Regions from separate parts of the Clostridium sp. CTA-17 genome, predicted to be linked through region 2. Evidence: predicted binding sites of a transcription regulator. Region 2 holds the regulator's gene; the other holds the start of a gene.
The links. The regulator NrdR, encoded in region 2, represses ribonucleotide reductase genes. The targets are predictions, from matches to a motif close to CACNANATNTNGTG.
Positions count from the first base shown of each region.

Region 1: the regulator NrdR is predicted to act here: its motif matches at 9,330-9,343, upstream of ACYUCG_RS11545 (anaerobic ribonucleoside triphosphate reductase).

Region 1 is NZ_BAAABF010000007.1:57,873-70,773, reverse strand. Features, by position in the region: gene rnmV (ribonuclease M5) at 1-215, shown strand, start outside; gene rsmA (16S rRNA (adenine(1518)-N(6)/adenine(1519)-N(6))-dimethyltransferase RsmA) at 227-1,084, shown strand; gene ACYUCG_RS11590 (hypothetical protein) at 1,184-2,791, shown strand; gene ACYUCG_RS11585 (hypothetical protein) at 2,939-3,511, shown strand; gene ACYUCG_RS11580 (prolipoprotein diacylglyceryl transferase) at 3,614-4,384, shown strand; gene ACYUCG_RS11575 (hypothetical protein) at 4,374-5,213, shown strand; gene ACYUCG_RS11570 (Mrp/NBP35 family ATP-binding protein) at 5,234-6,088, shown strand; gene ACYUCG_RS11565 (ferredoxin) at 6,234-6,422, shown strand; gene ACYUCG_RS11560 (PadR family transcriptional regulator) at 6,474-6,914, opposite strand; gene ACYUCG_RS11555 (DegV family protein) at 6,917-7,762, opposite strand; gene ACYUCG_RS11550 (DUF3048 domain-containing protein) at 8,034-9,101, opposite strand; gene ACYUCG_RS11545 (anaerobic ribonucleoside triphosphate reductase) at 9,361-11,478, shown strand; purine riboswitch at 11,654-11,753, shown strand; gene add (adenosine deaminase) at 11,868-12,866, shown strand.
Region 2 is NZ_BAAABF010000003.1:132,515-145,415, forward strand. Features, by position in the region: gene ACYUCG_RS07140 (NAD(P)H-dependent glycerol-3-phosphate dehydrogenase) at 1-918, opposite strand, end outside; gene der (ribosome biogenesis GTPase Der) at 923-2,239, opposite strand; gene ACYUCG_RS07150 (DUF512 domain-containing protein) at 2,242-3,579, opposite strand; gene pnpS (two-component system histidine kinase PnpS) at 3,901-5,616, opposite strand; gene ACYUCG_RS07160 (purine nucleoside phosphorylase YfiH/LACC1 family protein) at 5,630-6,334, opposite strand; gene nrdR (transcriptional regulator NrdR) at 6,500-6,949, opposite strand; gene ACYUCG_RS07170 (YlmC/YmxH family sporulation protein) at 7,011-7,283, opposite strand; gene sigG (RNA polymerase sporulation sigma factor SigG) at 7,424-8,197, opposite strand; gene sigE (RNA polymerase sporulation sigma factor SigE) at 8,272-8,979, opposite strand; gene spoIIGA (sigma-E processing peptidase SpoIIGA) at 8,993-9,799, opposite strand; gene ftsZ (cell division protein FtsZ) at 10,203-11,348, opposite strand; gene ACYUCG_RS07195 (cell division FtsA domain-containing protein) at 11,362-12,600, opposite strand; gene ACYUCG_RS07200 (type IV pilus twitching motility protein PilT) at 12,678-12,901, opposite strand, start outside.

The sequences.
Region 1 (12,901 bases), on a different contig from region 2:
CTTTAGAAGAAAAAAGAGAAGAATTTACAATACAAGATTTAATATACTTTGGATTATCAGCAGATCCAAAGGCTAAAGTGAGAAGAGAGTTACTTAGTAAAGAATTAAGAATCGGTTATGGAAATGCAAACCAAGTTCTTTCAAGATTAAATAACTATGGCATAACAAAAGAAGAATTTGTTAAAGCTATAGAAAAGATAGAAAAGATGATATAGGAGAGTAGTGAATGGATATAAATGAAATAAAAGATATAAAGACAAAAGAGCTTGTTCAGAAGTATAATTTTAGATTTTCAAAAAGCTTAGGACAAAACTTTTTAATTGATGATTCTGTTCCAAGAGATATAGTAAATGGAGCAGATGTTTGTGAAGATGATTTAGTAATAGAAATTGGACCTGGAGTAGGTACTCTTACTGTACAATTACTTAAAAGAGCAAAGAGAGTTGTTGCTATTGAATTAGATAGTTCACTTATTCCAATATTAACAGCTGAGCTTGGAGATAATCCAAAGTTTCAATTAATACATAATGATGCCTTAAAAGTTGATTTTAATGAAATTATAGGAGATGAAAAAAGCGTTAAGTTAGTTGCAAACTTACCTTATTATGTAACTACTCCTATAATAGTAAATTTATTAAAAGGTGGGTATAACTTTAAATCATTAACTATAATGATACAAAAAGAAGTAGCAGAAAGAATGAATGCAGAGCCTAATTGTAAAGATTATGGTGCTTTATCAATTTTAGTTCAATACTACTGTAATACTAAAATAGTTAGAAAGGTACCACCTTCATGCTTCATACCAAGACCAAAGGTCGATTCTATAGTAATAAGATTAGAAAGATTAGAAGAGCCAAGTGTTAAAGTTAAAAATGAAAAATTATTCTTTGAAATTGTTAGACATGCATTTAACATGAGAAGAAAAACTTTATGGAATGCAACTAAAAATGTAAAACTTCCTAAGGAATTAATGGAAAAGGCTTATGAAGAGGCTGGAATAGATCCTAAGAGAAGAGGAGAAACTTTAAGCTTAGCAGAGTTTGGTGCTCTTTCAGACGCAATAGATAAATATATGAATAACTAGAATATTTAGAGAGAATAAGAATTTTTAAATTTTTATTCTCTTTTTTTTTGTTCTCTCATATACTGTAGAGAATAAAATTATATTGGAGGGACCAGAGAATTGGCACATAATAAATCATATAGAACTTTTATAATATTACAAGAAGATGAAAAGGGGCATTCTATGGCTTCAGATAAGCCTTTAACTGGATATGCCAAGATAGAAACTAAGAATGATAAATGTAAAGTTTCTTTTTACGCTCAAAATTTAAAGAAAGATTACAAAGATTGTTATATGATGCTTATTTGTAACAAAAAAGATTTTAAGAAGAATATAAATCTTGGTCCAATGAACATAAATCAACAAGGAAAGGCAGAAATGAGTTTAGAATATGATTCTATCAACATAGGAGATTTAAATGTATCTTATGAGAATATAGTAGGAGCTGCTATAGGAAAAAATATTAATGGTAGAACAGTATTCTTTATGTGTGGATTTTTAAATAATCAAATGCCAAAGGATAATTGGAAGAATTATGAGATTAAGATGATAGCGGGAAAAGAAAAGTCTCATTATGATAAAAATAATAAAGAAGATGAATTGAAAAAAGAATGTCCTATTAATATGAAAGAGGATAAAATTAAATGTAATGATGACAAAGATTGTCATAAGGACAAAAAAGATAAAGATGAAAAAGATAATTATAAAGAATATTTAAAAGAAAAAGACAAGGATCATTTGAAAGAAGATAATAAAGAAAAGGAAAGCAAAAAAGAATATTGTAAGGATAAAGATGATAAAAAGGATAAAGATGATTGTAAAGAGCATTTAAAAGAAGAATATAAAGAGAAAAAAGATGACTGTAGAGGCAAAGAGAAAGAAGAGTGTAAGCACAATAATAAAGAAGATAAGCATGAAGAAAAATGTGAAGATAAGAAAGAAGATAATTGTGAGAAAGAAGACAAATATAAGAAAGAAGAGAAATATAAAGATAAAGACGAAGTAAATGATGATTGTAAAGATAAGAAGGAAGAGCAGAAAGAAGATAAGAACAAAGATAAACATGAAGAAAAGAAAATAGAAGGTTATAAAGAGTGTTATAAGGAAAAATATAATAGGGATGATTGGGACTATAGATCAAAATTACAAGAGTGTGATAGATTTATAAGTAAAATAGATTTAGAAAGAGAATATGATCCTTATGATGGAGAACGTTATGAGCTAGGTAGAAGATTTGCAGAGTACGAAAATGAAATAGAGCAAATGAAACTTAGAGATTGTAAGGAGAAAGAAGAAAAAACTTATGAAGTTGACTTTGATTGTCCTATAGGTGAAGTTTTAATGGGAGCTTTAGAAGGATGTAAGAAGGTTCCTAAATTTGCAGAGGATATAAAAAGATGTGCATGGTATAAGGTTGATGTTAGAAACTTCGATGATATGTGTAATATGTCAAACTATAATAAATACACAATGATGTATTATCCTATGATTAATTACTATCCTTATATAAGCAAAGCAGGTCATTTCTTCTTTGGTGTAAAGTGTGATAAGGATGGAGATATAAAATATATTCTATATGCTATTCCAGGAACTAAAGAGAGAAAAGATCAACCATATGGTGGTAGAACTGGTTTCGTTACATGGGACAGATATGGTAATAGCGAAAATGGCTATTGGATAATGTTCTATGATTTTGAAAACTCATCTGTAGTTATTCCTATGAAATAATCAAGATAAAAACTGTTTATATAGAAATGAATCTATATAAACAGTTTTTTATTTATGTAAGATTAATACTCTATTTAGTAATTTTTAATTAGTTGCTGAATATATTTTAAATATAGACTTTCATAAAAGGTGAAAAGAGGTGATTTTTTGAATAAAAAACAATTGGGGATAACCTTAATATTAATCTTGCTTATGATAATATTGGTAACTGGTGAAAATATGTTTACTAGAAATATAAAAAAAGTTGCATTAACAAATAATAATATTGAAGGGCTAAGTACATATACTGCCCTAGATGGTCTTTTAACCTATAAGTTACCTGACAGTTGGGATGTTGAAGAAAAAAAATATCCAGGAAATTATATTATTTATGATAATAGTTTTATAAGTGATACTATGGGATTATGGGGATATGTGCAGATTTTAAATTCAAATGATGATTTAGAAAAAATACTTGAGAAGGAAAAGGAAGTTATTGGTAAGAATGATATAAGTGACTATTTAGTATCTGATGAAAGCCTGAATGATGAATTAGTAAAGAAAGTAGTTTTCAAAGAAAAAAATGATAAGGGAATAACCTATTTTAATACTATTTATTATAAAAAGTTAGGAGAAAATAAGGTCATAAAAGTATTGTTTAGTGCAAGTGAAAGTAAGCAAAAAGAAGATTATTCAATTATATATAAAGCTATAATTGATAGTATAGAGCATAGGGAGTAGAAAATTTGATTTGCTTTAGTAGAAGTATTATAATTAAATTTAAAAGAGAAGCATAATAATATGCTTCTCTTTTAAATTTACAAATAAATATTGGAGGAGTTTATGAGGATTGTTTTAGGGGAAATCTTTGGACTTAAGATTTATAGCTATGGATTTATGATAGGATTAGGTATAATCTGTGCAACATTATTATTCTTAAAGCGAGGAACTCAAAGAGGCTATAACGAAGATAAGCTATTTAATGTTACAATCTTAACTGTTATTTCAGGGATTTTAGGAGGAAAAATACTCTACATAATAACTGAGTGGAAAACAGTTATTCAAGATCCAAGTTTAATATTTAGAGATTTTGGAAATGGATTTGTAATTTATGGAGCCATAATAGGAGGAGCCTTAGGAATCGCTCTATGCTCTTTAAAGAATAAGTGGAATGTATTAGAGCTTGCAGATTTAGTAGTGCCAGGTTTAGCCTTAGCTCAAGGATTTGGAAGAATAGGATGTTTACTTGCAGGATGTTGTTATGGGGCTGAAACTACAAGTTCTATAGGAATTATATTTCCAGCTGATTCATTAGCTCCAGCAGGGATACCATTATATCCAACACAAATCTTTTCGTCAATTTTTGATTTTGCCTTAGGTTTATTTTTACTATGGTATGGAAATAAAAACAAAGAAAAAGGAAAAACTATGAGCATGTATATGATAATATACAGTATAGGTAGATTCTTTGTAGAATTTTTAAGAAATGATCCTAGAGGTAGCGTAGGATCATTATCAACATCTCAATTTATATCAATATTTATATTAATAGGGGGTATATTACTATATAATATAAATAAATTAAAAGGGAGAAAAGAAACAAGTGAAAAATAAGAAATTAATTCTAGTAATACTTTGCTTAGTTTTAGGATTAGGCATTGTTGGATGTTCAGCTAAAGATATAAGCTCAAAATTTGTTGGGAGTAATAATAATGACTTTGAATATATAAAAGAAAATAAAGTTGATAAAATAGTTATTCAAAGTACAAGAGATTCTGGTTTTAGGTTTTTAGTAAAAGAAAAGTCAGTAATAGACAATATATACAGTATGTTATCTAAGGCTGAGGTTGTTAGCAAAAAGACAGATTTACCTCCAGATTATATTTTTGAAATACATGTTGGTGATGAAGAAAAGAAATTCTATTATGTAACAGGTGTAAAAAATAATGGAGAAGGTAATTTCTACGATGGAGATCACTTTTATAGAATATCTAAGAGATTAGATAACTATTTAATGCAAAATATGCAGGCGATAAGAAAACCTAGAGCTTTTGATGAAATATACTATAACTCAATACTTGAAGTAATGAAAAAAGAAAAAGATGAACTAAACAAAGATAATGCCAAAGTTGGTATTGATATACTTGGAGATAGAGATTGTACAAAATATATGTTATCATCAGATATTGAAGATTTTGAAAAAGATGTAAAAAAAGTAGTTCCAAATGCTTCAATAATGAACCATAATAGAGATGACTTTGATATAATAGTTACTGTAAGAAATTATGGTTATACATCTACTATGTTTAGAACTGTAATAACCATTGAAAACAGATTAACTCATTCAGAGAAAAAATTCTATGTAGATGGAGTTTATAAGAACTCTTGGGACATCAATGTTTATGATAGTTGGAAAGATGTTCAAAAGGAATGGGATAGATAACAGAATGGAGGATTTTTCTTATGGGAAGTTGTGCAAGTTGTGCAAATAAAGACAAATGTAGTTCAGCTAGTAAAGATGGAGGATGTAGTTCATCAGCACCAGCAAAATTAGGAACTAACTACGGAAATATTAAAAATGTTATAGGTGTTATAAGTGGTAAAGGTGGAGTTGGTAAATCAACTGTTACTGGAATATTAGCTACTCAACTAGCTAAAAAAGGATATAAAGTTGGAGTATTAGATGCTGATATAACAGGACCATCAATGCCAAGATTCTTTGGGATAAATGAAAAAAGAGCAGATATAGTTGCCATGGATAGTGAAGGTAAGCAAGTTAAATTTGTTCCAGTAAAAACTGAGCTAGGAATAAAAGTTATATCAATGAACTTACTTATGGAAGTTGAAGATGATCCTGTAATTTGGAGAGGACCAATGGTTACAGGAGTATTAAACCAAATGTTTAAAGATACTGATTGGGAAGAATTAGACTACTTATTAATAGATATGCCACCAGGAACAAGTGACATAACATTAACAGTAATGCAAACATTCCCTATAAAGGAATTAGTAATAGTTTCAACACCTCAAGACATGGTATCAATGATAGTTAAAAAACTAGTTACTATGGCTCATAAGATGAATGTTGAGGTAAGAGGAGTAGTTGAAAACATGGCTTACATAGAGTGTGAGTGTGGTAAAAAGATGAGAGTATTTAGCAAGAAATCTTCAGAAGAGCATGCTGAATATTTAGGACTTCCTTTAATAGGAGAACTACCAATAAACTTAGATTTAACTGAAGCCTTAGAAAATGGAAAAGCTGAAGAATATGTGGCTGAAAATCCATTATATTCATTAATTTTTGAAGGATTATATTAGTATAAATAAAAGAATGGATCAAAATAATTATATTATTTTGATCCATTCTTTTTATTTTTTAAATTAAGTTTATTATAAAGTAATATAAATTAAAATTTAGGGCATGATAATATTGTTAAGATAAAATTTTAAGGAGGCAATAATTATGAAAGCCAATGTAGATAAAGATACATGTATTGGATGTGGATTATGTCCAACAATAGCACCAGAAGTTTTTGATATGGACGATGATGGAAAAGCTCATGCAATTGTTGAGGAAGTTCCTGAAAATAGTAAAGAAGCAGCAAAAGAAGCAGAAGGTAGTTGTCCAGTAGCAGCTATTTCAGTTGAATAATAATTAAAATTAAAAGATTCTAAAAGATTATATAATCTTTTAGAATCTTCTTTAGTTGTAAAGATGTGAATATATTATTTTAAAAACTTCCAAAGCTTCTTTTATTTTAGGCTTTAATAAATGTTTTTTCTCTTCAAATTCTTTAAATCCTTCTGGCGTTAAAGAATATACTTTTTGGATTTTTCTTTTAGGATCATCCCAAGAACCAGTCACAAATCCTTGCTTTTCTAATTTTTTTAATAAAGGATATATACCACCGGTACTAGGAAACCAAAGACCATTAGTTTGTTCACCAATCTTTTGAGCTAAGTCATTTCCGTTAGTAGGTTGAATACTAAGAATATATAATGCATATATAGGAAGAAGCCCTTTAGTAAAGACTTGTCCTACAGCATCCTTTTCTTTCTGTACTTTTTTTAGGTTAGCTACCTGTTTCTTATATTCATCATAAAGGCGTTTTTCTTCAGCTTTTATAAATTCATCATTATACATAACTAACTTTCCTTTTGAATTGAAACCCCTACCATACCAGGGCCTGCATGAACCCCCATAGCAGCACCTATATCTCTTACTTGAGATTTTAATAAGTTAGGATGAGATTTGATTGAATCAAGAACTTGATTAGCTTCCTCTTCTGCCATACCATTAAGAATAGCTACATTGCATTTACATTCATCAAGGTGCTCTAAAATTATGCTAGCAAGCTTTTTCAAAGATTGTTTTCTTCCTCTTGCTTTAGAAACTGTTGTATAAGCACCATGTTCATCAACTGATATTATTGGTTTAAGATGAAGTAAATCTCCAACTGTTCCGGCAACTTTACCTATTCTTCCACCACGTCTTAAATATTCTAAGGTATTAAGAGTATAATACCCAGTTGTAGCTTCTCTTATGCTTGGAAGAGATTCAATTATTTCTTCAAAACTTTTTCCTTCCTTAACAAGTTCAGATGCTTTTAATACTATAGATCCTAAAGGATAACCTATTATTTTACTATCAAATAAGTAATATTTAAATGAATTACGTTCCTCAATAACTAATCTAGCAGCATTAAATGTACCTGATAATGAGCTAGATATAAATATACCTATTAAATGGGTGTATCCTTCAGCTTCTAATTTATCTAATACTGAATTTATATAGTCAGGACTACATAGTGAAGTTGTTGGTACTTCATTGTGTAGGTTTTCGTAAACATCAATTGGTTTTATATCAAAAATATCATTATATTCTCTGTCTTTATATATTATCTTTAAAGGTAATATATTTAAATTATATTCTTTTATTTCATCTATAGTTAAATCACAAGAGCTGTCTGTTATTATAGCAATTTTCTGCATTTTATATGCCCCCAATCATTTTATACTTACTAAATAAAATATAAATTATTAAAAATATTTATATTTCATTTAGTGAATTTAATAGCAAACCGAATAAATCAACATTTATAGAAATTAATTTGAATTAAGTTTAGCTTTAACTGAATTATATATCAATACTGATATCATTATCAATATTGATAATGGTATAAAGAGAGAACAATCTGTTAATAATATATTAAAACAGATTGTTCTCTTAGAAAACGGTTTACTTATGAACTTAATTAAGAATTTAATTGAAGAATAAAGAAGAATTTTTATCTACTATATTCCAAATTGTGTTACCTCTAGATAAGTAAATTGGATTACCATCTTCAGTTTTTAATATGGTTTTACTATTAGTGTCTTCTTTTTCCCAATGAATTTTTTCCATTCTTCCATTAGATAAAATATAACCCTCTCCAGTACCTATTAAATCAATATCTAAATGAGTATTATCAGATTGAAGTGACATATCAGTTATTTGCACAACTACATTTTTAAATTTAAGAGGAGAATTGGTATTTTTATCTATGGCAAGCTCTCCATCCATATACTTTTCATAAAAGCCATCTACATACTTATATGAGGTTTTATAATAATCACTTAGATTAAGTTTTATTTCAGATATATAGTTAGAAGAATTTAATAGAGAGTTATCTTTAAAGCTTAATGCATTATTTTTAGAATACTCATATCCATTATCAGAAATGAATTTTCTTATATTATTAGCTGAAGTATAAAGGTTATGAGGAGCTTTTCTTGTATTATCTCTCCAAAAAGCACTTCCATCTTTTATTTCATTTATACTATTTAATGATTTGTCACTAGAAATTGTAGCTAGTGCTTCTGCACTTCCACCACAATGTGCAAAGGGTAAGTCGTGTTCTTTAGAAATATCTAAAAAGTAGGGGCGTACGCTTCTTACTGGTCCAATAACATCAGGAGAATTTTCATAAAATACAGCTAAGAATCTAGGAATTCCTGCCTCGGCCATGGTTTCATAAACTATATCTGCCTCAGAAAGTCCGCTTTGAGGACGAGCTGCTCTAGAATTTTCAATTATACACATAAAAGGAATATTATTTATTGAATTTGATTCTAAGATCTTTCCTGTATATGGGCTAAGGGTTTCTAAAGATAACTCCTCCATATCAAAGTCATATGGATTTTCTTCATTCATTGTTAAATCAATAGATTTTAGTTCTTTTAATGTATCTATTTTTTCTGATGTTTTTAAAGGCATAATTAAATTTCCAAATATTAATCCAACTAATAAACTTAATATTAATTGAAAAGCAATTAATGCTATTTTCTTCATTTAAACTCCTCCTATGGATTACTTTTCATATAGTTATTATGTTACATTTTATGGAATATTATTCATCTTATGGAGAAGACATGAATAAGTTTTTAGTAATGTCAACTAAAGAAAAATTGAATATAGGCTAAAAAAAAGAAGGAAAGAGGGAGATAATAAGTATTTTTTTTAGTATAAGGATTTTTTAAAATTAGCATAACTAGTAATAGTAGAGTATAATGATTCGAGTACAAGATATAGTGGAGTGGAGGAATTGAAAATGCTACATGTTGTGAAAAGGGACGGTAGAGAATCTAGGTTTAATGCGGATAAAATAGCAAATGCAATAAAGAGAGCAGCCAATGAAGTTGGTATTGCAATAAGGGAAAGCCAAGTTTTAGATACTATACAAAAGGTAATTAATTATATAGAAATGTCAGGTAAGACAGATGTCACTGTTGAAGAGATCCAAGTTTTAGTAGAAAAGGCTTTAATGGATAATGGTTTTAATCAAGTAGCAACAGCATATAAGGCATATAGAACTGAAAGAACTAAAGTTAGAGAAATAAAATCAGACTTAATGAAAGCTATAAGTAAGATCGGAGTAGAGACTGATAGGGATAATGCTAATGTAGGAAATAACTTCTCATCAAAGCTTTTAAGAATAGCTTCAGAATCTAACAAATGGTATAACTTAGCTACAATGCCTAAAGAATTAGCAAAAGCTCATGAAAATGGAGATGTGTATTATCATGACTTAGATAGTTATAACTTAACTACAAACTGCTTACACATACCAACTGGTGAGTTATTACAAAGTGGGTTTAACACTGGATACGGAACTATTAATGCACCAAGAAGAATAGAGACAGCAGCTGAATTATCATGTATTTTATTACAATCAACTCAAAATGACATGTTTGGAGGACAATCACATCCAGACTTCGATAATGATATGAGTGTGTTTGTAGAACCTACAAGACAAGAAATAAGAGAAGAATACATAGGATTAGGCTTAGAAGGATCTAAGTTAGATGAACTAGTAGAGAAGAAATTAAGAGAAAGAGTACATCAAGCAATGCAAGGAGTTGTTTATAATCTAAACACTATGCATTCAAGAGCTGGATCTCAAGTTCCATTTAGTTCATTAAATTTAGGAATTCCATATAATGAAGATGCTGCTTTAGTTTGTGAAATATTCTTATTAGAATATGAAAAGGGATTAGGAAGAGGAGAACAACCAATATTCCCTAACATAATCTTTAGAGTAAAAGAAGGTGTAAATAGAGAAACAGAGGATCCATATTTCTATTTATATGAGTTAGCATGTAGAGTAGCAGCTAAGAGAATGAATCCAACTTTCATGAATATCGATGCGGACTTTAATAAGGAATACTATGATAAAGGATATATGCCAGCAACTATGGGATGTAGAACTTATCTTATGAAAAATGTTAATGGTGAGCCAGGATGTAAAGGAAGAGGAAATATAGCTCCTACAACTATAAACCTTCCTAGACTTGGAATATTAGCTAAAAAAGATATCAATAAATTCTTTGAATTATTAGATGACAGATTAAGAATATCTAAAGAATCTTTAATGCATAGATATGGAGTTCTTAAAAACTTAAGAGTTAAGGATTTACCTTTTGTGGCAGGTCAAGGATTAATGAAAGGTGCTGAGAACTTAGGACCGGATGATTCAATAGAACCAATTTTAAAACAAGGTACTTGGGGAATTGGATTTATAGGAGTTGCAGAAACTTTAATAGCCTTAACTGGAAAACATCATGGTGAAGATGAGGCTTCAAGAGAGTTAGGAATAAAAATAGTTGAAAGAATAAGAGAATATTGTGATAGATTAACTGAGGAAACTAAATTAAACTGGAGCTGTTATGCTACTCCAGCAGAAGGATTATCAGGTAAATTTATAAAACAAGATCAAAAAGCTTTTGGAATAATTAAAGGAGTAACAGATAAAGATTACTATACAAATAGTTATCATGTTCCTGTTTATTGTCCAATATCAATAAAAAATAAGATTGATATTGAAGCGCCATATCATAAATTATGTAATGGTGGACATATCAGTTATATAGAAGTTGATGATTGTCCAAATGCAGAAACTATAATGAAAATAGTTAACTATGCTTACAAAGAAACTAATATAAGTTATATGGGAATTAACTTTCATATAAGATATTGTAAAAATTGTGGAACATATCTTCATAACAATGAGTGCAAGTGTACTAAGTGTGGAAGCCAAGATATTCAAGGAATATCAAGGGTTACTGGATATCTAAGTCTTGATGAAAGATTTGGTCCAGGAAAATATGAAGAGAGAGAAGATAGACGTTCTCATTTAGAAGGTAATAAAAAAGCTTATCATTGTGTTTAATATTTTTAAGTAAATTATTTAAACAAAGTTTATAGAAAAATCTATGACATGTATTTTAGAAATTATCTTAATTAGGTGAATTTTTAGTACATGTGCATAGATTTTTATATTTAGAAATGATTTGAAATTTCTTCAATAAATTATTATTGACTATAAAGATTTATATGGTAAAATAAATAAAAAATAAAGTTTACTTCGTATAACTCTAATGATATGGATTAGAGGTTTCTACCAAGAACCGAGAATTCTTGATTACGAAGAAAGCCTCTTTGCTTTCTTCGTAATCAAGAATTTTTTTTAACCTTTTTTAGGATATAAGTTCTTTATTTAATATTAGAAATTTTAATTTTATTCATAAGATAAATAGTTAATTAAGGGAGGAAATATAAATGAATTTATTGAATTTACCAAAGATAGAATTACATTGCCATTTAGACGGATCCTTAAGAGTAGAGACTGCTATTGAGTTAGCTAAAAAAGAGGGAGTTAAGCTAGATAGCTATGAATATGATAAGGTAAAAGAATTATTAGTTATTTCAGAAGACTGTAATTCACTAGAAGATTATTTAAATAGATTTGCTCTTCCAGTAAGACTATTACAAAGAGCTGAGAACTTAGAAAGAGTTACTTTTGAGCTTATGGAAGATGCAAGTAAGGAAAATGTAAAATACATAGAAATAAGATTTGCTCCAATATTGCATTTAGAAAAAGGGATGACTCAAAAAGAAGTAATAGGGAGTGTAATAAAGGGAATAAGAAAAGCTGAAGAGCTTTATGACATAAAAGGTAATGTAATATTATCTTGTTTAAGACATCATTCCGTAGATAGTGTATATGAGGTAATTGAAGAGGGGAAAAACTTCATAGGAAAAGGTGTTGTTGCCATAGACTTAGCTGGTGGTGAATTAGAAGGTTTTGTTAAGCCTTATGAAGAAGCAATGAAGTTAGCAAGAGAATCAGGTTTTAGAGTTACAATACACGCTGGTGAAACTGGGTATGGTAAAAATGTTAGAGATGCCATAGAGCTTCTAGGTGCAGAGAGAATAGGTCATGGCTTATTTATATTTAATGATGAAGAGGCTTATAATTTAGTAAAAGAAAAAGGCGTAACATTAGAAATGTGCCCTAAGAGCAATATAGACACAAAGGGTGTGAATAAATATGAGGAGCATCCTATTTATAAATATCATAAAGATAATATAAGAGTTAATTTAAGTACAGATAACAGAACAGTTTCTAATATAAATCTTACTGAAGAATTTGAAAATGTACATAAGACATTTAATATAGATTTTGAAGATTATAAAAAGATTTATTTAAATAGTGTGGAAGCTTCCTTCTGTTCAGAAGAGTTAAAGGAAAAATTAAAATTATCTATAATTATATAAATTTAAAATAATCCACAGGCAAATAGAACTTAATT
Region 2 (12,901 bases):
TTTATATGCTATATCAGTTATAGGCATTGTTACTCCTTCTTTTTCTTTTAACTCATAGAAGGCTTTACAAGCTTTTATACCTTCAACAACCATTCCTACTTCCTCTATAGCTTCTTCAGCAGTTTTCCCTTGACCTATAAGTATTCCAGCTCTTCTGTTTCTTGAATGCATACTTGTACAAGTAACTATTAAATCACCCATACCAGTTAATCCAAAGAAAGTTTCAGCTTTTCCACCCATTTTAATTCCTATTCTAGCTATTTCAGCCATTCCTCTAGTCATTAATGCTGCCTTAGAATTGTCTCCATATCCTATACCGTCACAAACACCTGCCGCTAAGGCTATAATGTTCTTAACAGCGCCTCCAATTTCAACACCTATGATATCATCATTAGTATATATTCTAAAGTTTTTATCCATAAATAGGTCTTGAACTTTCTCTGCACATTCCATACATTCTGAGCTTGCAACTAAAGTTGTTGGAATTCCCTTTGAAACTTCTTCTGCATGACTTGGCCCAGATAAAACTACGACTCTATTATTTGGTAATTCTTGATTTATAACTTGAGATAGTCTCAAATTAGTCCCCTCTTCTATTCCTTTAGCAATATTAATAATTATTACATCATCATTAATTTTACCTTTTAAGTTTTTACAAGCTGTTCTTATAACATGAGAAGGTACTGCAAGAACTACATATTCAGCCCCATTTAAAGCTTCATCTAAGTCTTTATAAGCAGTGACATTAGTAGGAATAGTTAAATCTTTTATATATTTGTCATTCTTTCTGTTTACGTTAATGTCATTTATTACATTTTCATCTCTATCCCACAGAGAAACCGTAACACCTTTATTCCCCAATAATATACCTAAAGAAGTTCCAAAACTTCCTGCTCCTAAAAAAGCCACTTTACTCATAAAATTACTCCTTTCTAGCTCTATATTCTATTTCTATTCCAGTTCCATCAAAATCAAAACTTTCTCTTAATTGGTTTTCTAAATATCTACCATATGAGAAATGTAATAGATTAGGGTCATTTACAAAGAACACAAATTTAGGTGGCTTTGTAGCAACCTGAGTAGCATAGTATATTTTTAATCTCTTTAAGGCTACAACTGGTGGCTCTTTCATTAAAACAGCCTTACTTATAACATCATTTAATAATCCAGTTGAAACTCTCTTAGAGTAATTATCATAGCAATATTTAGCTGTTGATAATATTTTATGTACTCTTTGTCCTGTTAAAGCTGATATGAATAAATATTTAGCATATGGCATAAACTTAAGTTTTTGTTGTAAGTCTTTTTGATAATTGCTTAATGTTTTATCATCTTTTTCAATAAGATCCCATTTGTTTACAACAACCATAATTGCTTTATTCATTTCATGAGCATATCCTATTATTTTTTCATCTTGCTCAGTTATTCCTTGCTCAGCATCTATTACAAGTATAGCTACATCAGCTTTCTCTATAGCAGCATAAGTTCTGATTACACTATATCTTTCTATTTCTTCTTTTACTTTGCTTTTTCTTCTTAATCCAGCAGTATCAACTAAGATGAATTTTCCATCTTCTGTTTCTAGGTAACTATCTATAGAATCCCTTGTTGTTCCTGGAACATTACTTACTATAACTCTCTCTTCACCTAATAATCTATTTATAAGTGATGATTTACCTACATTGGGTTTACCTATCATAGCTATTCTAATATATTCATCATCCTCTTCATCTTCTGAAGGATCATTGAAATATTTAACAACTTCATCTAGCATATCTCCAAGTCCTAATCCTTGAGATGCTGATATAGTTATAGGATCTCCAATTCCTAAATTATAGAACTCATAGCTATTTTCTTCTAAAGCTAATCTATCTATTTTATTAACTACTAAAACAACAGGCTTTTTGCTTTTTCTAAGCATTTGTGCAACTTCTTGGTCAGCAGCAGTAAGTCCTTCCTTACCATCAACAACGAATACTATTACATCAGCCATTTCTATAGCAATTTGCGCTTGTCTTCTCATTTGTTTAACAATTATATCACTACTTTCAGGCTCTATTCCACCTGTATCTATCATTGTAAATTTTCTGTTTAACCATTCTGATTCTGCATACACTCTGTCTCTAGTAACTCCTGGTGTATCCTGTACTATTGAAATTCTTTTTCCTGCTAATTTATTGAAAAGAGTCGACTTACCTACGTTCGGTCTTCCAACCATAGCAACTATTGGTTTACTCATTCTTATTCCTCCTCACAGTGTTCGTTTATTAAGTCTATTAGGTCTTCCCCTGTATAGCTACAAACTATAACTTTAACTCCCAATCTTTCCTCAATATCCTTTGCTGTCAAATCATCTAACATTATTCTTTGAGTTATATCTCCTGGCTCGTAACCTTTTCTAAACATGTTATCTGCCATAATTAAGTATTCACTATCAATGTTATCCTTAAGTTGAGCAATAACATCTTGACCAGTTAAAAGTCCTGCAACTGTTATTGTGTGCCCAAAGAAATCATTTAATATAACCTTACACTTAATATCTATATTATTATTTGCTTCTCTTATATCAGTACAAACCTGATTTAATTCTTTAAAGGCAGATGTTCCTGTAATAAGAGTAAATTTACCTTTTCCACTTTTAGTTAACTTGTTCTTTATATCTACTGCCATGGTTTCTCTTAGAAGTCTTATCATTCCAACTCCGTCTTCTATTTGCTCATATCCATTATAGAATTCTTCATTTGGAACTTCCTCATCTGCCATAACATAAAACTCATCTGATAATCTTACAAATGGACTTCCTATTTCTTTCATGTATTTTTCTTGAAGAACTTTTATTCTATCTAATTCTTCTTTAGCTGTTTCTTTATTATATATTTCAAGATCAGCTAATCCTTCTCTAAACTTTGTTATTCCAATTGGTACAGCAGCAACATTTTCTATTGAAGGACGTAATTTATAAAGATCTTCTACAGTTCTAACTAATTCGTCTCCATTGTTTATTCCTGGCATAACAACTATTTGAGCATTTACAGTTATACCAGCTGCCGCTAATTTTTGTAATCTTTCATATACATTCCCTGCAAATCTATTATTAAGAATTTTTTTTCTTAAATCTGGATTTGTTGTATGAACTGATACATTTATAGGACTTATTCTATATTTTATAATTCTATCAATATCTTCATCCTTCATATTTGTTAAAGTAACAAAGTTACCTTGTAAAAATGAAAGTCTTGAATCATCGTCCTTAAAATATAAAGTTTTTCTCATTCCCTTTGGTAATTGATCTATGAAGCAAAATATACATTTATTTGTACAACTTTTAGCTTTGTCTAGGATGGCCTCTTCAAATTCCACTCCTAAATCTTCGCCATATTCCTTTTCTATTTCAAACTCCCAAACCTCTTTGTTTGGTTTTAATATTTCTACCTCAACGTATTCGTCTGCTAATAAAAATCTATAATCAAGTATATCTTCAACTTTAGTACCGTTTATGCTTAATAGTATATCTCCCTTTTCAAAGCCTAATTCCTCACCAATTCCTCCTGGTAAGACTTCAGCAATTCTACTTTTCATATGCTTCACTCCTATTTTAGTACTATCTATGTTATATTACCTTAATTAAATAATGTAGTCAACTGAAATAACTTTATACCTATATATTGTGTTTTGTTTCAATTACTAACTTTTTATTTAACTCTAAATTTAATTATTAACTTTTTCATTAAGCTTTAAACTATGTTATTTAAATATTAAAAAGTAATCCCCTAAAAAATTTTGAGGATTACTTTTAATAACTTTCTATTAATTCTATTATATTAAAAAGATTTTTAAATATATAACTAATTATATAATAAGTGTTATAAATTTAAAGGTGTTATAAAGTATTAACTAGAATTATATATTTATAGGTATAGTTATTACTATTTTAGTTCCTACTCCTAGTTCACTAGTTACATTTATCTCACCATCAAAAAGTCTAACTATATGTTTTACTATGGCAAGACCTAGTCCAGTTCCACCACTTTCTCTACTTCTAGCTTTATCCACTCTATAAAATCTTTCAAATATCCTTGGAAGATCCTCTGCACTTATTCCAATTCCATTATCCTCAATAACTAAAACAAGATTCATGTCACGATTATAACTTTCAACTCTTACCTTTCCACCTTTTTCAGTATATTTAACAGAATTGCTTATAAGATTCAATAACATTTGTTTAAACTTATCCTTATCTCCCATTAGAACACAATTACTATTTGTATCTAAAAATATTTCCACACCTTTTTTCTGTGCTTGATCATTTAATAGCATATAAACTTTATCAATTTGTTCATCAACATTAAACTCTTCTAAAACAGTACTTCTTTTTTGTTCTATTTCATAAAGACATAATATATCCTCTAAAAGTCTTGCTAATCTATCTGATTCTTCATCTATTATGCTTAAAAATTTATTTCTAGTTTCATCATCATCTACATATCTTAATGTTTCTGCAAAACCTTTAATTGATGTAAGTGGGGTCTTAAGTTCATGAGATATATTAGCTACAAATTGACTTCTCATGTTTTCAAGCTTTTTAATATCTGTAATATCTTGTATAACCACAACTGTACCTATTATTTCAGGTTCATTTATTATACTTGCTTTTCTTATTTTTAATATCTTTGGATCATCATTATAATTAACTTCAATTTCCACCCTATCTTTTCCATCACAAAAAGCCTTTATTATCTCTTTGTCAGTTATATAATCCAAAAGTTTATTTCCAATAATTTCTCCACTTATACCAAATATTTTTTTAGCGTAAGGATTTATCATTAAAACATTCATATCCCTGTCAAAAGCTATTACTCCACTACCCATACTTTTTAATATGGCTTCTAAGCCATTTTGTTTATCCTTAAATCTCTCCATGGTTATTTCTAATTGCTCTGCCATATAATTAAAGCTTTTTCCTAGTCTTTGAATTTCATCATCCTTAGAATTAATTTTTACTCTCTTATGGAAATTACCACTTGCAATAGTAGAGGTCAATTGTTCTAATTCCTTTAATGGATTCAATATTATATTAGTTATTTTAACAGTTAATAATAATGCAATTACTAAGGATAATATAACCCCTACCAATAAATAGTTACTATTTATGCTATCTAGTATTTTTGCATTTTCAACAGCTATTGATGTTCTAACAATAGAACCGTCCTTAAGTTTAAGTGCACTATAAATCATGTTTTGGTGAAGATCATTACTATATCGTACACTGCTTCCTAAACCACTTTCTATTGCTTCTATTATTTCTTGTCTCTTAAGATAACTTTCATTATCATTGATTAATTTTTTATGGGTATCAAAAATAACATTTCCATCCTTACTGATATATGTTATTCTTATATTTTTCATATCATTATTTGATTCTATTCTTTCTAATTCACTCTTAATATTTCCATTATCGTTTTCTAACAATAAAGCTATGACCTTATTATATTCATTTAGAACATTCTTTGATTCCTCTAAATATTTATGATTTGATATTACTAAGTACATAGAAGTCATTATTGCTAGAAAAAATGTTATTATTAGTGTTGTGAAAATAATAATCCTTTTTTTCATTTATTAATCCACCTTAATCAATAAATATTGATGAAAATAATCTTCCTGACTTTTCTTGACCCTGTCTATAACTATGCATCTTCACTTCTTTTTCACAATAAGTACAAATTCTAGTAGAAGTTATATTTTCTTTTTTAACAATACCCTTAAGCTGAATTTCTACACATTTCTCAAGATTTAACATTCTTCCATTACATACATCTTTCCCAAATTCTTCACTGAACTTCTCTGCTAAATCTTCACTTACTTCATAACAACATTGTCTCACGTGAGGGCCTATTATTACTTTAATATTTTCACAACCATATTTCTCTTTCATGTATTCACAAGTTTTTCTAGCTATTTTATTGTATGTTCCTTTCCATCCACTATGAATAGCTGCAATTACTTCCTTCTCTTTATCATAAGCTATAACTGGAACACAATCTGCTGTAAACACTCCTATAAGTGTGTTTTTATCCTTAGTAACTATAGCATCACAGTCTCTATCCCCTTTAAATTCTTCTCCAGTTGCATCAATAAAATCACTACTATGTATTTGGTTAACATAAACCACCTTATCTAGTGAAAATATTTCCTTTAAATCCTCTAAATTTTTCTTTCCATCCTCATCTTCTTTTTTATAATTAACATTGTTTAATGCAGTTGAAAATCTAACTTTTATATTTCCATCATTAAAAACTATAAATTCTTTATTATCTATTATTTCTCTCTTCATAACTTTTCACCTCAAAAACAAAATTATAATCTACTTATTTTACCATATTATCATATTTCAACTCTTTGTTAAATTAAATTCAAGTTAAATATTATTTAAGTATATAGATAAATTAAAACAAATAAAAAAGCCATCTTAAAGAACTCTCTTTAAGATAGCTTAAAATTATTTCATTAAACTTTTTATTTCTTCCATAAAGGTATTAATATCTTTAAATTGTCTATATACAGAAGCAAATCTTACGTATGAAACTTCGTCTATATCCTTAAGTCTCTCCATTATCATTTCACCTATGTAATCAGACTTTATTTCTACCATCATTTTATTACTTATGTTTCGTTCAATATCAGCTGCTATTTCTTCTATTTGAGCCCTAGATACAGGTCTCTTTTGACATGCTTTAATTAATCCGCTTATGATTTTTTCTTTATTGAAACTTTCTCTACTTAAATCCTTTTTTATAACAAGTATTGGTATATCTTCTACCTTTTCATAAGTTGTGTATCTTTTAGAACATCTTAAACATTCTCTTCTTCTTCTAATTGCATTATAATCTTCTGCAGATCTAGAATCCACAACTTTACTTTCTTCATAAGAACAGTAAGGACATCTCATTTTAAAATCCACGCCTTTCTCTAAGTTGTAATAATATTATACCCTCTTTTTTACTTAATTTCTATATATATTTTTGAACATCTAGTATATTTTTCCCTTTTGAATCTATTAGTATAACATCTACTCCAACTTTGTATACATCAGACCATTCTATCTCTATATCCTCTGACTTACTAAAAAAGGATGTTTTTTCTCCAGGTATTATAATAGATAATATTCTATTATCATCACAATCTATCTTAACATCAGCTATTAAGCCTAACTTTTTACCTTCACTTACATCTATCACTTCCATAGCCCTTAAATTATTTAAAGAAAATAAATTTTCTTCCATATTTAAACTCCTCCTAAACATATAATTCTTATATTTAATTTATATGTTTAATTTTTATATTTATTAATTAGAAGAAGTAAAAAATACTAAATAACATAAGATTTTCAATTTATCCATAAAAAATAGAGCTCAAAAGAGCTCTATACATACTTCCTCATATGCTTTAATGCTATTTTTTCCAACCTTGAAACTTGTGCTTGAGATATACCAATTTCATCAGCTACCTCCATTTGAGTTCTTCCATTAAAGAATCTTAAATTCAATATAAGTTTTTCTCTATCGTTTAATTTCTTCATAGCTTCCTTTATTGCTATATTTTCAAGCCAACTATCATCTTGATTTTTTGAATCACTTATCTGATCCATTACATATATTGCATCTCCACCATCATGATAAATAGGCTCAAATAAAGAAACTGGATCTTGAATTGCATCTAAAGCAAAAACAACATCTTCTCTTGGAATTTTAAGCTCTTTTGCTATTTGAGATACAGTAGGTTCCTTATTATTTTCATTTACTAGCTTATCTCTTACAAGTAAAGCCTTATAAGCTATATCTCTTAAAGATCTACTTACTCTTATAGTGTTATTATCTCTTAAATATCTTCTTATTTCTCCTATTATCATTGGCACAGCATAAGTTGAAAATTTAACATTTTGTGATAAATCAAAGTTATCTATAGATTTCATAAGTCCTATACAACCAACTTGAAATAAATCATCTACGTTTTCGCCTCTATTATTAAACCTTTGGATTACACTAAGCACTAATCTCAGATTCCCCTTAATAAATTTCTCTCTAGCACTTATATCTCCATTTTGCATTTGTAGCAATAATTCTTTCATTTCTTTTTCTTTTAAAACTGGTAATTTAGCTGTATTGACTCCACATATCTCTACTTTATTTATCATCATAATTGAAATCAACCCCTTCGAAGTAATTCCCTTCCGCATTTTAATTATTACCTGTAGAGGTTAATTTTATACTCTTAAATCATTTTGTTAATTTCTTTCTTTAATCTTTTTATAATTTTCTTTTCTAATCTTGAAATATAAGATTGTGATATTCCCAGCATATCAGCCACTTCTTTTTGAGTTTTCTCTTTATATCCACATAGTCCAAATCTTAATTCAACAATTTCTTTTTCTCTATTTGAAAGATTCTTCATTGCAGTAAATAATAATTCTTTATCAACTTCATCCTCTATTAGATTATAAACAATATCATCATCTGTACCAAGTATATCTGAAAGTAAAAGTTCATTTCCATCCCAATCTATATTTAATGGCTCATAAAATGATATCTCTGCTTTAACCTTGCTATTTCTCCTTAAGTACATAAGAATTTCATTTTCTATACATCTTGATGCATAAGTTGCAAGCTTTATCTTTTTTTCTGGATTAAATGTATTTACTGCCTTTATAAGTCCAATTGTTCCTACAGAAATTAAATCTTCAACACCTACACCAGTATTCTCAAACTTTCTAGCTATATATACAACTAGTCTTAAATTTCTTTCAATAAGAATACTTCTAATAGCTTCATCATTTTCCCCTAATTTGTTAACTAATTCTTCTTCCTCTTCCTTACTAAGAGGTGCTGGAAGGACATCATTTCCCCCAACATAATAAATCGGTTCTACCATAATATCTAATTTAGTAAATAACTTATTAAGCAAAAGTCTTATATTTAACATAACCTAATCACCCCTATATAATTCCTCTAGACAATAAAGCTTCATATTCTCCCTCTTTACTTAATTTATTATCACAAAAACATAAGATTGCATCTCTTGTCATTGTTTCCCCATTAACATTACAAAGCTTTATATTGTCAATCTTAATCCCTTTCATATATCCTGAATTTCCATCAACTACTTTATATGGTATCCTAAATTGGTCTTTTTCCTTAATGTTTACCCCTCTAAACTTTTCTCTTTCTGCTATTATTACAGGCAATGCAGTTGCAGGCTCTACAAGTCCATTTCCTGTATCTAAAAAAGCTTTAATATTAACAACTTCTGAATCAATACATACATCTAAATCATATATAAAGTTATTTATAATAGCTCTATTTTTAAAATAATTCATAACTCCACTAACAAGTATGTAACTTATAATTAGTGAGAATATTATAGATTTAGTTGAATAATCATTTATTATAAAAGATTCTGAAATATTATACTGATTTTCAACCAAAGCAAACATAAAGCAAGTACCGCAAAAAGCAAAAGTTATCACTAAAAAAGTTATATATCTTTTTATTATTGTCTTTAACTCTCTTCTTTCTGATATTATAGTAATCATTCCAAAAGAAAAAAGTAGTTTTAAGGGCAATGATGTGAGTATATTTAATCCTGGAACAAAAACAAACAAGGTATATATTGCTCCTAAGAAAGCTGCTAGCACTATTCTTTTGTAAATTATTCTTTCTTTTAAGGTCTGTAAAGTTAAATAAAGTAGAAAAAAATTAATTAAAAAATTTTCTAATATGACAATGTCAATATATACAGTCATAAATCAACTCACTCCCTATTTATAATTATAAAACTTCTTATTCTAAAATTTTGTCATTATATATTCCATATGCATATTTTCTATTTTTCTTTTTCTACATTCTTCTACATTTTTCTATCAAATAAAAAATTTTTAATATTATAATTATCTTCTATTTGTCTATTCTTGTAATGAAAATGTATTCATTAAACATAAGTTCATAGTTTATTAAACTACAAATCATAAAATTCAATATTTTTTTTCATATTCTATGTCTTCTATGCTAAAATATTGAAAATAAGTTGAAAATCTTTTTATTTCTACATGAATTTTATTATAAACATACAAAAATCTTTCTAATTAAAGTAAAAATAAAAGCACTTATAGTAATAAATTACTATAAGTGCTTTTGTATTTAAAAATACTATCTTCTACCTCTTCTTAAAAACATAGGTATTTCTAAATCATCATTATATCTATCTTCTTGTTGAGTTTGTGAAGATGCAGCAACTTCTTGCTCTGCTACTTTTTCTTCAACATTTTCTACTATAACTTCTCTTTGAGTTTGAGAAGCTCCACTTGTTACTCCTTGAGCTCCCATTCCCATTCTTTGACGCTCTTTTTCAAATCCAGTAGCTATAACTGTTATTCTTATTTCATCCTTTAATGTTTCATCAATAACAGTACCAAATATTATGTTAGCATCTGGATCTGCAGCTTCTTGAACTATTTCTGCAGCTTCATTTATTTCTAATAATCCTAACTCAGAATCTCCTGTTACATTTAATAAAACTCCAGTAGCACCAACTATTGATGTTTCTAATAATGGAGATGATATTGCTTCTCTTGCAGCATCTTGTGCTCTTGTTTCTCCTTTACCATATCCAACACCCATATGAGCTAAGCCTTTATCTAACATAACAGCTCTAACGTCTGCAAAGTCTAAGTTTATTAAACCTGGATTAGTTATAAGATCTGATATACCTTGTACACCTTGTCTTAAAACATCATCAGCTTTCTTAAATGATTCTAATAAAGTTGTTTTCTTATCTACCATTGATAAAAGTCTTTCATTAGGTATTGTAACTAATGTATCAACTTTTTCTTTTAAATTTGCTATACCCATTTCAGCATGAGTCATTCTTCTTCTACCTTCAAATGGGAATGGCTTAGTAACTATACCTACTGTTAATATTCCCATTGATTTAGCTATTTCAGCTACTACTGGCGCAGCTCCAGTACCAGTACCACCGCCCATACCAGCAGTTATAAATACCATATCAGCTCCTGATATAGCCTCTGTTATTTCATCTCTACTTTCCTCAGCAGCTTTTTTTCCTATTTCAGGATTTGCCCCTGCACCTAGTCCTTTTGTAAGTTTATCACCTATTTGAATTTTATTTTGGGCATGAGATAATGTTAAGGCTTGTTTATCTGTATTTATAGCAATAAATTCAACATCTCTTAATCCTTCTTGAATCATTCTATTAACAGCGTTTCCGCCTCCGCCTCCACATCCAATTACCTTAATATTAGTAAATGATTGTATATCTACATCAAAATCTAACAAACTAATTCCTCCTTTAAAAAAGCTCCTCTAAGAACGCCATTATTTTGGAAAGCCCTCTCTTCTTTACACTTTTATTTTCACTTTTATTTTCTTTATCCACTGTTACTTTTCTACCTGAAAGTAACTCTTCATCACATATTAATTTTAACCTATCATATACCTCTTTAACAATACTAATTGCATTAATTATTGAAGAATTGTCAAATAAAAATTGCTTTTTAGTGAAAATTCTTACATTCTTATCAGTTGTATACTCTATTCTTTCCTTAATATGTTCATAATAGCTAATACCATCACCAGTTAATATTATCATATCTGTAGTATTTAGAATATCCCTTTCCATCAATTTACTATTAACTAATTCTACTATTTCACTTAATCTTGCATCTATAATATCATGAATTAAATAGGTATCTAATATGTGTTCCTCAAAGGAAATATTATTATAATCCTTTCTAATACTATAATATTTTGAAGAATATTGCAATTTTAATCTCTCTGCTTCCTCTTCTGATATAGATAAGCATATAGCTAAATCTTTGCTTATATTTCTTCCTCCTAATGGTATATAATCTATATCCTTTAGGGTATTCCCTTTGTAACTATATATTTGTGTTTCCTCTGCCCCTACATCTATAATTACAACATTTGAAGTTTCTGTTTTTTTACTTAAAAAAATATTTTTAAATCCAAACCCCAATGAAACTGTTCCTAAAACCTCATATCCAGCTTCTAAAATAATTTTATTTAAAGTACTAATTTTAGATTTAGGAGCAACAATTAAATCTTCATCTATTTCTATTCTTTCAGCTTTAATTCCAATAGGATTCTGAACAAATCCAAATTCCTCAGTATAGAATGAATTTATTGTACTATCAGCTACACATTCTTCATCTGAAAGTTTTAATGTTCTTCCTTCTATATAAGCTTCTTCTATATTTTCTTTAAAAACTAATGAATCATCATTATCTGTATAAGAATATCCCTTATTTTCTACCATTCTACAATCATTATTTTTCAATGATAAGTAAACACCTTGAATATTATGTCCACTTTTTTCTTTTAGTTCTTTTAGACATTCTTTAATGGTTTTTACAACAGACTCTTCATCTATTATTTTCCCTTTAGATACACCTTGCAAATCTTTTACTACAAAATCTAATACTTCGAATTCTCCATTTTCATTTTCACCTGATATCGCCGCACAAATATTTCTGTTTCCAATATCTAGACCCACTATGTTTTTAGACATTTTTTCTATGTGTACCTCCCTATCTAAAAATTGTGATAATATATATATTCTCTTAAAAATTCAAATTCCCTCTATATTTAATACATCAATAATCGACTTAGAATCTCCCTATCTATAGCAGAATTCATTGCAGTTTCTTGTGTTATCACACCTTCTCTATAAAGATTAGCAAGTTCCATGTCCATTGTTCTCATTCCATATTTACTTCCTGTTTGTATGGATGATTCTATTTGATGAGTTTTTCCTTCTCTTATTAAATTTTTTATAGCTGGTGTAGCAACCATTATTTCTAATGCAGCAG